3 regions of the Bacillus sp. F9_6S_D1_P_5 genome follow, and region 3 is predicted to be linked to each of the others. Evidence: riboswitches for the same ligand, from Rfam matches in the RefSeq annotation. Region 3 holds a riboswitch; each other region holds the start of a gene.
The links. Region 3 has a riboswitch for S-adenosylmethionine ahead of ACUXEY_RS20875 (methionine ABC transporter ATP-binding protein). Riboswitches for the same ligand answer to the same signal wherever they lie in the genome.
Positions count from the first base shown of each region.

Region 1: another riboswitch for S-adenosylmethionine. It lies ahead of ACUXEY_RS24190 (Na+/H+ antiporter NhaC family protein); the one in region 3 lies ahead of ACUXEY_RS20875 (methionine ABC transporter ATP-binding protein).
Region 2: another riboswitch for S-adenosylmethionine. It lies ahead of ACUXEY_RS02640 (M20 family metallopeptidase); the one in region 3 lies ahead of ACUXEY_RS20875 (methionine ABC transporter ATP-binding protein).

Region 1 covers NZ_JBTREW010000026.1:16,641-20,926, reverse strand. Annotated here, with positions in the region: gene ACUXEY_RS24200 (PspA/IM30 family protein) at 1-470, opposite strand, end outside; gene ACUXEY_RS24195 (lmo0954 family membrane protein) at 516-872, opposite strand; gene ACUXEY_RS24190 (Na+/H+ antiporter NhaC family protein) at 1,102-2,418, opposite strand; SAM riboswitch class I at 2,513-2,618, opposite strand; gene ACUXEY_RS24185 (ribonuclease FAU-1 family protein) at 2,739-3,257, opposite strand; gene gltP (glutamate/aspartate:proton symporter GltP) at 3,324-4,286, opposite strand, start outside.
Region 2 covers NZ_JBTREW010000001.1:533,240-537,525, reverse strand. Annotated here, with positions in the region: gene ACUXEY_RS02645 (MDR family MFS transporter) at 1-928, opposite strand, end outside; gene ACUXEY_RS02640 (M20 family metallopeptidase) at 1,253-2,458, opposite strand; SAM riboswitch class I at 2,547-2,648, opposite strand; gene ACUXEY_RS02635 (AAA domain-containing protein) at 2,724-4,286, opposite strand, start outside.
Region 3 covers NZ_JBTREW010000019.1:22,370-26,655, forward strand. Annotated here, with positions in the region: gene ACUXEY_RS20850 (arsenate reductase family protein) at 1-346, shown strand, start outside; gene gcvH (glycine cleavage system protein GcvH) at 388-771, shown strand; gene ACUXEY_RS20860 (toprim domain-containing protein) at 1,116-1,460, shown strand; gene ACUXEY_RS20865 (thioredoxin family protein) at 1,464-1,772, shown strand; gene ACUXEY_RS20870 (hypothetical protein) at 1,927-2,271, shown strand; SAM riboswitch class I at 2,397-2,504, shown strand; gene ACUXEY_RS20875 (methionine ABC transporter ATP-binding protein) at 2,805-3,830, shown strand; gene ACUXEY_RS20880 (methionine ABC transporter permease) at 3,823-4,286, shown strand, end outside.

The DNA.
Region 1 (4,286 bases), on a different contig from region 3:
TTCATACGGCGATTCGCATGTGCCATATTTTCACGTGCCATTAATTCCATACGCTTTGCGTGCATTTCTTTTAATTTATTTTTCATTTCAGAAAGACGACGCTCTAACTCATCAATTTGCTCTACAACACCTGCATACATTTCTTCTAATCGAGTGACTTGCCCTTCATAATAAGCTACTTCCTCTAATGCACGTTCGTGTAACTGTAATTCGCCTGCTTCTTGAGCGATAATAGCCTGTTTTGATCTTTTATTCACGAAATAACGTGCTTGCTCAAGCTCACGAGCGAAATTAGATTTTAATGTTTTATGACGCTGAATTAATTTCTCAATTTTTGTTATTTCACGCTCACTATCGCGTAAATATTGGTTTAACATAGCGATTGGATTTTTTCTTTCTTTCTCATCTAACACATTATGAAAATCTGCTAAAATTGCATCGCGTACACGTCCGAATAAAGATTGTTTCATTATAATCTTCCTCTCTTCTACTTTATAAATTTGATTTATTTTATATTAGTTTTTCATTAACTTGTTCCACTCATCTTCAAAGTTGCTATATGGTTTAGAACTTTCTGGAGCAGAATCAACAACTACATCTTTTTCTTTTTTCCACTCACGGTATCCGTAGTATAGAACTACTAATGCTGCAATACCGATTAATGCTGGGGAATGAGAAAGGGCGATGGACAAGCCGATTAAACCAACAATACCCCAAGCTAACTTTCCAAAAAATGATTGTGCTCGCACAAATGATTTATAGCTCCAGTACACAACTCCTGCTCCAATTGCGAATCCTATAATACCAGCAAGACTGCCAAGAGCAATTAAAGCTAAAATACCAGCCGCGATAAACGCTAGAAATTGTTTCATCTTGTGCTTGCCTCCCTTCGATTTGATACTCTTATCTTAACTATTTTTTCTTTTTTCCATAACGAGCTTAAGAACCGTTTTCGACTCAGACTTAAGACTGAGTTGCATTCAGCCTTTTGTAAAAACATGCGGTAGCATCGTATCATTCACTCTTTTAGCGCATATAAAAAGCCGTACAGAGGACATTCTCTGTACGGCTTTCGTTTCATTTCATAAACTTCATTTTTCATTATGCTGTTTTATGATACTCTTTCTTTCCCGCTACTTTAGAAAACCTCGGGAAACCAATTAATATAGAAATGATTCCACATACTCCAACTAAGATCGGATAAAACGCATATGGTAACAGTTCAATTGGAGATAACGCCGCAAATCCTGCTGCTGTTAACATTTGCGCGCCGTATGGTATTAATCCTTGCACACAGCATGAGAAAAGATCTAATACACTCGCTGATTTACGGGGATCAATTTCATATTGATCTGCAATATTTTTCGCAAGCGGACCTGTAAAGATAATAGAAATCGTATTATTCGCTGTACACATATTCGTCATACCTACTAAACCAGCGATACCAAACTCTGCTCCTTTTTTTGAACGAATGTTACGTGTTAAAATATTCATTAAATATTGAATGCCACCATTATATTGAATTAGTTCGACCATACCGCCAATTAAAATAGCAAGTAATACTAACTCCATCATACCGCCCATTCCAGTCGTTACACTTTTAAAGAAACTCTCTAACGTATAACTTCCATCTAAAAGACCGATAACGCCGGATAGTACAGTTCCACCAGTTAATACAATAAGTACATTCCAGCCAAGTAATGCTGTAATCAGTACTCCTGCATACGGTAAAATCTTTATCCAGTCAAAGCTATGTGCTTTAATTTGCGTGTCGCTTCCTAAAGTAATGATTACTAATAGTACAATTGTAATAATCGCTGCTGGTAGTACAATTAAAAAGTTCGTTTTAAACTTATCTTTCATTTCTGTTCCTTGTGAACGTACAGCTGCGATTGTTGTATCTGAAATAAATGATAAATTATCACCAAACATCGCCCCGCCAACAACAGTAGCCATCGTAAGTGCAATGGAGATATCAGTTTGCCCACTAATACCTACAGCAATTGGTGCTAATGCAGCAATTGTTCCCATTGAAGTTCCCATCGCCAATGAAATAAATGCCCCTATAACAAAAATTCCAGCTACGATAAATCCTTGCGGTAAAATGGATAACGCTAAGTTAACTGTAGAATCAACGCCGCCCATCCCTTTTGCTGTTTCAGAAAATGCTCCTGCCAGGACAAAAATTAGAACCATAATCATAATATCTGGGTTCCCTGCACCTTTAGCAAATCGTTCTACTTTTACATTAAAGCTTTCTTTACGGTTCATTGCTAAAGCAACCCCTACAGCAATTGAAATTGCTACAAGTATCGGCAATTTATAGAAATCACCTGTAATAATTCCAGAACCAATAAATAGCGCCAAAAATATCCCAAGTGGTAATAAAGCCAAACCATTTCCTCTCGTTTCTTTCAAAGTACCATCTCTCCCTAGTTTCAACCTTTTTCTAATGAATAACAAAAGACCTCTTCCAATGAGAAGAGGTCTTATACATCTATAAGAAACGCTCTTCTCATCTTTCAAGCACATGCTTGCTGGATTTGGCACAGCACTCTGAAATCGAGTCCGCTGCCGAGGCATCGTAGGGCCAGTCCCTCCGCCTCTCTTTATAAGAAGGTTTCATATTTATTTTTTAATAATAATTTCTTCCCTAACTTTACTCGCTTACAAAACAAAAGTCAATTATTTTTTGTATAGATTTTTTTGGTAATTATGCAAAAATTTGAATACAACAATCATTTTAACTTTTTGATTTCTTCTTCCAATATTGAAATCCAATAAAATTCACTATTTTTTATTGCATCTATTATCCATTTCGTAGTGTACCAAGCTAACTCATACTCTTCTTTTGTAACATCGCCACTTTTATAAGCATCCTCTAGCTCATCTTCATCTAGCACATACATCTTACCATTCGGTAATAACACTACATCTAAATATAAATCATCAAAATACGGTAAACCACGCTCGTCTATTTCATATTCTTTCGCCACATCGATATAATATTGCACTAATTCTTTTTGATCATCTAACATAGCGGTAATCGCAAAGTTTTTCCCGTCTATGAAATATTGAATCCACGTATACTGATTGCCAGCAATACATAGCTCTTTACCGTCATATTCTTTACAACTCGGTTCTCTCACCTTTTTTATTTCCAGTATTCCTAGCATTCCCTCTTCTATTTGCTTAACCGTATAATTCTTCTCTAGTAGTCGCTTCCACGAAGAACCGTCACCATATTTACGTTTCATTACGTCTGCTCCCCTTCTATATAGAAAAGCCCCCACATATTATGTGAGAGCTTGTTCAAATTATAATTAAGCTGCTTGCTTATTAGAAATTTCTTTCAAGTAGGCTTGTCCTTTTTCAGCGTCATACTGACCTTCCCACTTAGACATAACTACAGCTGCTAAAGAGTTACCTACAACGTTAACTGCTGTACGAGCCATATCTAAAATACGGTCAATACCAGCGATGAATGCTAAACCTTCAGGTGGAATACCTACTGTACCAAGTGTCGCTAATAATACAACGAATGATACGCCCGGTACGCCTGCGATACCTTTTGATGTTACCATCAATACAAGTAATAATGTAATTTGTTGTGTAATAGATAAATCAATACCGTACATTTGTGCTAAGAAAATAGCCGCAATTGCTTGATATAAAGTTGATCCATCTAAGTTAAATGAATAACCTGTCGGAATAACGAAAGATGTAATTGCTTTCGGACAACCAAACTTCTCCATTTTCTCCATGATTTTCGGTAAAACTGTTTCTGAACTAGCTGTAGAATATGCTAAGATCAGCTCGTCTTTTAGAATCTTAAAGAATTGGAAAATGTTAATTCCAAATATTTTCGCTGTAATCCCTAATACGACTACAACGAAGAAAATCATTGCTCCGTATACTACAATTAATAATTTCCCTAATGGAATTAATGAAGCGAGACCAAATGTAGAAACTGTAACTCCAATTAGCGCAAACACACCAAATGGTGCAAATTTCATAACTTGATTTGTTACGTAAAACATTGCATCAGCTACACCTTGGAAAAATTGAAGAACCGGTCTTCCTCTTTCACCAATTGCTGCTACACCTAAACCAAATAATACAGAGAAGAAGATAATAGCAAGCATATCTCCGTCAGCTAATGACTTCATAATGTTCGTTGGAACAATATTTACAAATGTATCTGCAAATGAATGACTTTGTACTTGCTCTGTCGTATGTGTATATTTCGAAATATCTGTCTTTGTTAACTGCTCCATATTTACGCC
Region 2 (4,286 bases), on a different contig from region 3:
TACCGGTTCCAAATAAAACATTAGAGACAATTAAAACATTTCGGTCGCTCCAATTCTCAAAGTATTTTGCAACAGGTAAAGAACATAAAACAAATAAAATCCCATTCAACCCCATCATCCATCCGAAAATTTCAGTATTACTTAGAGAGAATGAACCAGTACTCCATGAGAAAAGAGATTGTGTTGGTACAAATTCTTTTACATATAACGCAAGGTAAAGATCGAGTTGCATGAAAGCTATCATAATGAATATTCCAGCAACTATATAAAGAGCGAAAATTTTATCACTAAAGATTTTCGTATAATTATTCCATTGTTCTTTAAAGATTTTCGATATTTTGTTTTTGTCCCTATTATTTTTAGAAGCTTTTGGAAACGTTTCTCTAATTATGAAATAGATTGCTATAAAATAAATAAATGTAACAATTGTACAAGTCCATAACAATTCACTTCGATAATGAAAGAAGAAAAATGAACCTAACACTGGTCCAAATACAGCACCAATATTATTTGCTGTAACAAAAGTGGCAAAGACTACCCTTCTATCCTTTTCTGGCACTATATCAGCTATCATTGCAGAACTTGCTGGACTGTATATTGCCCCGCTAATTCCAATACCGATATAGGCTAAATAATTAATCCAATGTGAATGAGATAAAGCAAAAACCGCAAACATTGCTACTTGTATGATTGTGCCTAATAGCATGACAGGTCGACGCCCTAATCGATCAGCTAAATATCCACCTAACAAATTACCTATTATGCCTACAAGAGGTATAATTGCCATTAAAATTCCGCCAATTGCTTTACCAAAAGCATCGCTATAGTATATTGCCATAAACGGAAAATACATCCAAAACAATGTATTGAACATAGTTTCGCCAATCAATCTAGTTTTTAAATTTCTGTCCCAAGATAACCATTTCAACGTAATACATCCCCTATTTTAACTTGTCAAATATTCACTATACATTCTATAAACTGTCAGTCCAAGGGAAATATAATAACATAAATTGAATTTATTTTACAAATTAATATAGAAATATAAATTTTAATTACAACACATTCTCTAGTTATTATCCTTTAATGCAATTCGAACTCACAGATCACCGTTACTATTAAACTAGACTAGACCAGATTTAAGATATCACTAAAGAAATAAATGATTCATAAATAGAAAAGAACATTGATTTTTCAATGTTCTTTTCTATTATTTCTGCATATGAATTAGATTTATATTCGAAAAAGCGCCTTACCCTTGATTCCTCTGCGCCTCTTTAAACTCCTCCTTCACCTTATCTAACAATCCTTCTTCCGTAATTAATCGATACGCCGTATTTGCTAGTGCTTTTGCTGATGTAATTAACGCTTTGTCTCCAAGTTCTGAACGTGCTGCTTCTCTAAATTCATTCGTATGTGCAATTAAATCGTCTGAACCAATTTTAATGTACGGATGAATGGTCGGTACGACTTGACTTACGTTTCCTGCGTCTGTTGAGCCGATGCCAAATCTTTCTTTCCGATTTACGTCTTCACCTTGTAATTCTAGCTCTTCGGCTACGACTTCATTAAATGTTTTTGTTACGAGTAGTTCATCGATTTCATTTTGGAATTGATGAATTTTCACTTTCGTACCTGTTGCTAATGCTGCTCCCTCTGCGATATTTCTTACTTTCTCTGTTATTTCCGCACATCTTTTTCTCGTTGCTGCGCGGATGAAGAATCTTGCTGCAGCGTAGTCAGGAATAATGTTAGGTGCTTTTCCGCCCTCAGTAATAACGCCATGAATTTTCACATCTGACGGAAGTTGTTGGCGAAGTGCGTTAATGCTGTTATACAGCTGAATGACCGCATCTAATGCGTTAATTCCTTCTTCTGGTGAAGCTGCGGCGTGAGCTGCTTTTCCGTAAAAATGAAAATCAAGTGGATCGACTGCTAGTGATGGACTCGTTGTCGCTGTTTTTCCACTCGGATGAATCATAAGTGCCGCATCAATATCTTTAAATAAACCAGCCTTTACATAACTCGCTTTTGCACTACCGTTTGGTCCTCCTTCTTCAGCTGGTGTTCCAAACACGACAACTTCTCCCCCAATTTCTTCAAGCGTTTCTGATAATGCGATTGCTGCCGCAACGCTAATTGTGCCAATTAAATTGTGACCACACGCATGACCAAGTCCTGGTAAAGCGTCATACTCAGCTAAAAATGCGATAACTGGTCCTTGTTTTCCTGAGCTTTTTCGCGCGATAAAACCTGTTTCATGTCCAGCTATATTGTGCTGCAACTGAAACCCTGCGCTCCCTAGCAATAAACTTAACGTTCTTGATGCGTAAAACTCTTGGTTACCTATCTCCGGATTCGCATGAATATCATGACTTGTTTCTATGTACTTTTCCTTATTTCTTTCAATACTCTCTTCGATTGTTTTTCTTTGTGACGTTACTCCAGTAGCTCCCATTTTTCTTCCCCCTTATATTTTCACGTAAAAAAGCCTCTTTCTAAAAGATAGAAAGAGGCTTCTGCATATACAGTCAAAATGAGCTTCTTTCTTATCTTTCAAGTTACCTTGCTGGAATTGGCACAGTATTCATAATGAATCCGCTGCCGAGGTGTCATAGGGCCAGTCCCTCAACCTCTCGCGATAAGAATTTTCATAAAATTATATTAAATTACATTCATTCTAAGTTCATTCTGATTAAAAGTCAAGGAATTCCTATCCGAATTTACCGGATATCTAAAAACCCTTTTAATACACCAATTGTTTCTGGTGCTTGCAGTCTTGCACATACGTACGGAAATTCCGTACTACCTTCAAACATCATTTGGGATGTGAGTGGCGCGCCTGCCCAGAAGATTTCATCATCAATTACGATAAATGGGAATGCTTTGTTTTGTCTTTGTAACTTTACATTTTTTAATGGAACTGGTCCATCACTATACACTGTTATTTGCGCATTTGTACGCATTAATGCTTGCCATACTCGCTTATCCACTTGTTTTGTACTTGGAAGTGAAATAATAATTTTTCGTTTTGCGGCTAAAATATCTTTCAATAACCCTTTCGGCTCTTCAAGATTCATTTCCATAAACCAACGTAATCGTTTCGAAATTTTTCGCTCCCACAATTGTCTTGATGTCGTGCGATCATACACATCTCCGTGACGTTCTATATGAGCTGTTAATTGCGATAACGCTTGTTTTCTCGAAAGATTTTTACGCATATAATGACAATCTGATAGTTGAATGAACTTCCCTCTCGCCCTTGTCACTGCTACATTGACGAGGCGATGATTTTTATGGTCAAAGAATAATACACCAGGTCGTTCTTGCGGATAACTATCCACTGTATCAAATATCATCATATCTCTTTCAGACCCTTGAAACTTATGAACTGTTGCTGCTAAAACTGGTATATTTTGATATTTCGTTCTCTGCAATATTTCCCTGATACACGTTGATAAGAAACGGGATTGTGCTCTGTAAGGTGTAACAACACCGATCGATTGAACACCGTCTAACAATCCAATTAACATCATTTGCATCGCTACTAAACCAGACATAATGTTAAAACGAGAACCAGATGCAGCGTCTTTTAACGAAAAAGCGCCCATTAATCCCGTATCAAATAAAACACTCGCCTCATTTGCGAACGGTTGTAGTTGCGCAAGTTCTTTTCGCTCTGAAACAGACGGATGATCATATACTCTATTTTTATAAATAAATGAGTTTGTAAACTTCGAAATATCTGCATGCATACGCCTTTGCTCCTGCAACATGAAGAGGTTTGGATGTGCTTCTGATTTATTGACAGACTCAACAATTCCAGCATGATAAAACATATCTTCCCCAAGCCATTTTCGAACGAGTTCATGGTTCGCCATCGCAATTGGAGGTAACTGTAAAAAGTCCCCACAAACGACGATGCGTTTTCCAAGTGAAGCAGCTAATGCAATTTGCGGAACATATGCCATACTCACTTCATCTACGACAACTAAATCAAATGTACGCTCATAAATAAGTGAATCAATGGCACATTTCGATAAAGTTGCGCCGATTACTTTCGCATTTTCAATGTATTCTTTTTCTACTTCTTTAATTTTCGCTTTTTGCTTTCGAAGGTCACTTTCAATCTCTTGTATACGCTTCTTATCAGCAGAAGTCGCTTTATACGATAAAATCTTTTCGCGAAGATCTTGTCGTGTTTCTTCTAAATAGAGTCTTTCTTCTCCCCAAGATCCGTTCGTCGTTTCAACTAACTTCGACGCAAGTAACGTTTCATGATTTCG
Region 3 (4,286 bases):
ATATCCAAAGTGTGGCACATGTCAAAAAGCAAAGAAATGGTTTGAGGCAAACGATGTAGCATATGAGATGATTCATATTGTTGAAAATCCACCATCAAAAGAAGATTTACGTAATTTACATGAAAAAAGTGAATTACCATTAAAAAAATTCTTTAATACAAGTGGAATGCGTTACCGTGAACTTGGTCTGAAAGATAAGTTAAAGGATGCAAGTGAAGACGAAATGTACGAGCTTTTAGCATCTGATGGCATGTTGATTAAACGTCCAATTGTAACAGATGGAACGAATGTAACACTTGGTTTTAACGAAGAGCAGTTTGAAAGTGTGTGGAAAAAGTACCAATAAGGTATTTTTACATAATTAATACATTCACTGGAGGTACAGTCATGAGCATTCCAAATAATTTACGTTACTCTGAAGAACACGAATGGGTAAAAACTGAAGGTAATGAAGTTGTTATCGGTATTACTCACTTTGCACAAGGTGAGCTAGGCGATATCGTATTCGTTGAACTTCCTGAAGTAGGTGCAACAATCGAAGCTGACGAGCCATTCGGAAGCGTAGAATCTGTTAAAACGGTTTCTGAGTTATACGCACCTGTAAGTGGTAAAGTTGTAGCAGTAAACGAAGAATTAAGTGACCAACCAGAACTTGTTAACGAATCTCCATACGAGGGTGCATGGATGGTTAAAGTTGAACTTTCTGATGCAAGCCAAGTTGAGAAGTTATTAACTGCAGAAAAATATGCAGAAATGACAAACCAAGACTAATTATAGTCGACTAAAGGACAGCCTTTGTGCTGTCCTTTTTTATTTTGTGAAAAATAATGAACGTGGAATCATATACTAATTATCGTGTAGGAGAACGTTTTTTGGGAAAACTTTTTTGTTTAAGTTTTTATGATCTAGCTCCAGCGGCTAGAACAGTCGGTCATTTCACTCCTTCACTTGAGGCAAAAGGCGCCTCTAGTTCAGGGGTTCGGGTGCCCTCCTGTTCTGAACGAGCCGCCTCCGCTTTTCTTTTGCAAAAATAAACAGGAAACAACATGAAAATAACGAATATACTATATACTAAGTTAAAGGTTGTATAGTATATGGTGATCGGGTGATGACATATGATTTATGTGGAAAAAGTCATTATTGTAGAAGGTACATCAGATAGAAGAAAGATTGAATCTATTATTCGTGAACCGGTGGAAATTGTTTGTACAAATGGTACAATTGGTTTGTCGAAAATGGATGAGCTCGTTGATCAGTTTTTTGATAAGGAAGTGTATGTGCTAGTGGATGCTGATGATGCTGGAGAAAAGTTAAGGAAACAATTTCGAAAAGAATTTCCGCAAGCAGAGCATATTTATATTGATCGCTCGTACCGAGAAGTGGCAACTGCGCCATCTTCACACTTAGCAAATGTATTATGGGGAGCTGACATTGACGTTTATACAGAATATTTACGGTAAGGAATGATAGAAGTGATTGACTGGACAGGAGCCGAAGCAACAGCCCTAATAGAGAACGAAGAAAAAACAGTGTTATATGTATATACTCCAATGTGTGGAACATGCCAATTAGCAAAAAAGATGTTAACTGTCGTTGAGATGACAATTGAAGATTTGAAAATTGGAATGTTAGATTTAAATTATGCTCCGCATTTAGCGAAAGAGTATGGAATCGAAAGTGTACCGTGTTTACTTGTTTTTGAAAATGGGACACTCATGAAGAAGATATATGCATTTCATTCGGTTGAATATTTATATACGGAATTAAAGTAGGCGGCAAAGTTTTTGCCGCCTCGACATATTTCTCGGGAAATATGTCGAGATGCAGGGTGGTTACAGTATTTGTCGAGCGAAAATAACAGGATTGCTCTTTAGTGAGAGGGAATGGTATGTGTAATAGAAAGTGATATGAAGGATGTGATTTAGGGTGAAATTATATTCTTTGCTGCAATCATTTGTAAATTACGCTAATGGTCAATATCATTTAGAGCCGCTTTTAAGACAAGGAGAAAAAACTGTTAATTTCCGCTTTGGAGATGAGAGTTGTTCGTTACAAATTTCAAGAGATTATATAGAGTTGCTACATGAAGAAAGAGGAACGGAGCAAATCGTTTGTGTAGATGAAGAAGATGTAAAACAATTGGTGAACGGCAATGTAAGGTTGCAAATGTTAATGAACGATGGACGTGTACAATATTCGGGAACTTATCGAACGATGCTATTAGTTGAATCGATGTTTCACATATGTAAACCGATGTCAGTAGGTGCTTAAAATTCTGAAGTTTCATTTTTTGCTAAAATTTCTGTTGACATGGTGTGTGTATGTTGATACAATTCAATTCATAAAATATAGACAATTTCATAAATTACAAATCAGACGAAAATGTAATCTGATTTCTCTTATCAAGAGAGGTGGAGGGACTGTGCCCTGTGAAGCCCGGCAACCGTCAACTTATGTTGAAATGGTGCCAATTCCTGCAAAGCAAATGCTTTGAGAGATGAGAGAGAGGGATAATGTTGTTATATACGCACATAAACCTTTCTGCTTCTCTAAAGCAGAAAGGTTTTTTTATTGTTTGAATGTGGAGGACATTCAAATAATAAAAGTAGTGATAACGGTGGACTACACGCATTAAACATAAAAAATTGCGGAGTCGATCCAAAAATCTAGCTTAAGCGGCTAGAACAGTCGGTCGTTTCATCCCTTCCTATGAGGCAAAAAGCGCCTCTACGTCAGGGATTCGGGCGTCCTCTTGTTCTAAACGAGCCGCTTACGCTTTTTAAACAAAAAAGGGGTGATACACCATGATTCTATTAGAGAATGTAAAGAAAATATATAAAGCAAAAAGCGGTGATGTCACTGCTGTAGATAACGCCAATTTAAAAATAGACAAAGGTGAAATCTTTGGTGTTATCGGATATAGTGGCGCTGGGAAAAGTTCTTTAATCAGATTGTTCAATCAATTAGAGAAACCAACTTCTGGCCAAATTACAATTGCAAATCGCGTGATTTCAGCAATTACAGGAAGTGAACTTCGTAAGGCAAGGCAAGAAATCGGAATGATTTTTCAACACTTCAACTTACTTTGGTCACGAACTGTACGCGAAAATATCGAGTTCCCACTTGAGATTGCAGGTGTTGATAAGGCGAAGAGAAGAAAACGTGTGGATAAGTTAATTCATCTTGTTGGATTAGAGGGAAGAGGAGACGCGTATCCATCTCAGCTGAGCGGAGGACAAAAGCAACGCGTCGGTATTGCAAGAGCATTAGCTAACAATCCACAAGTGCTTTTATGTGATGAAGCAACATCAGCTCTTGATCCAGAAACGACAGATCAAATTTTAGATTTATTATTAGATATTAATAAGCGTCTCGGTTTAACAATTGTACTTATTACACATGAGATGCATGTGATTCGAAAGATTTGTAATCGAGTAGCGGTAATGGAGAAAGGAAAGATTGTAGAAACGGGTCCAGTACTTGATGTATTCCGTAATCCGCAGAAAGACATTACGAAACGATTTGTACAGCAGTTAACGGATTCTGAAGATACAAATGAAACGATTGAAAGTTTAATTGAAAAATATCCAGATGGTAAAGTAGTTCGTTTGCAGTTTATCGGTGAGGCTGTAGAAAGACCAGTACTTCAAAGGTTGATGCAACGCAGTGATATAGAAGTTAGCATTTTGCAAGGGAATATCGCACAAACGAATAACGGTTCTTACGGTAGTTTAGTTGTTCATTTAAATGGTGAGGAAACAGCGATTCAGCAAGCAATAGAGGGAATACATCAAGATCAAGTAGAGCTGGAGGTGATTGCACATGGATAAGTTACTCACAAATGTTGATTGGAATCAAATGTTAGAAGCAACTGGTGAAACGTTATATATGACGGCAATCGCAGCTCTTGCCACATTTGTTTTAGGACTAATTTTAGGATTGTTACTTTTCATGACGGCGAAAGATAATTTATGGGAAAACAAAACGGTTAATACAGCGATTGGAGCGTTCGTAAACATTTTCCGTTCGATACCGTTCATCATTTTAATTATTTTATTAATCCCATTCACAAAGATCTTGCTTGGAACAATTCTTGGAGCAAGTGCAGCGTTGCCAGCTCTAATTATTGGAGCGGCACCATTTTACGCAAGAATGGTTGAAATTGCACTTCGTGAAATTGATAAAGGTGTAATCGAAGCTTCAAAAGCGATGGGAGCAAAAACAAGCACAATTATTTTGAAAGTGTTAATTCCAGAATCATTACCAGCGTTAGTATCTGGTATTAC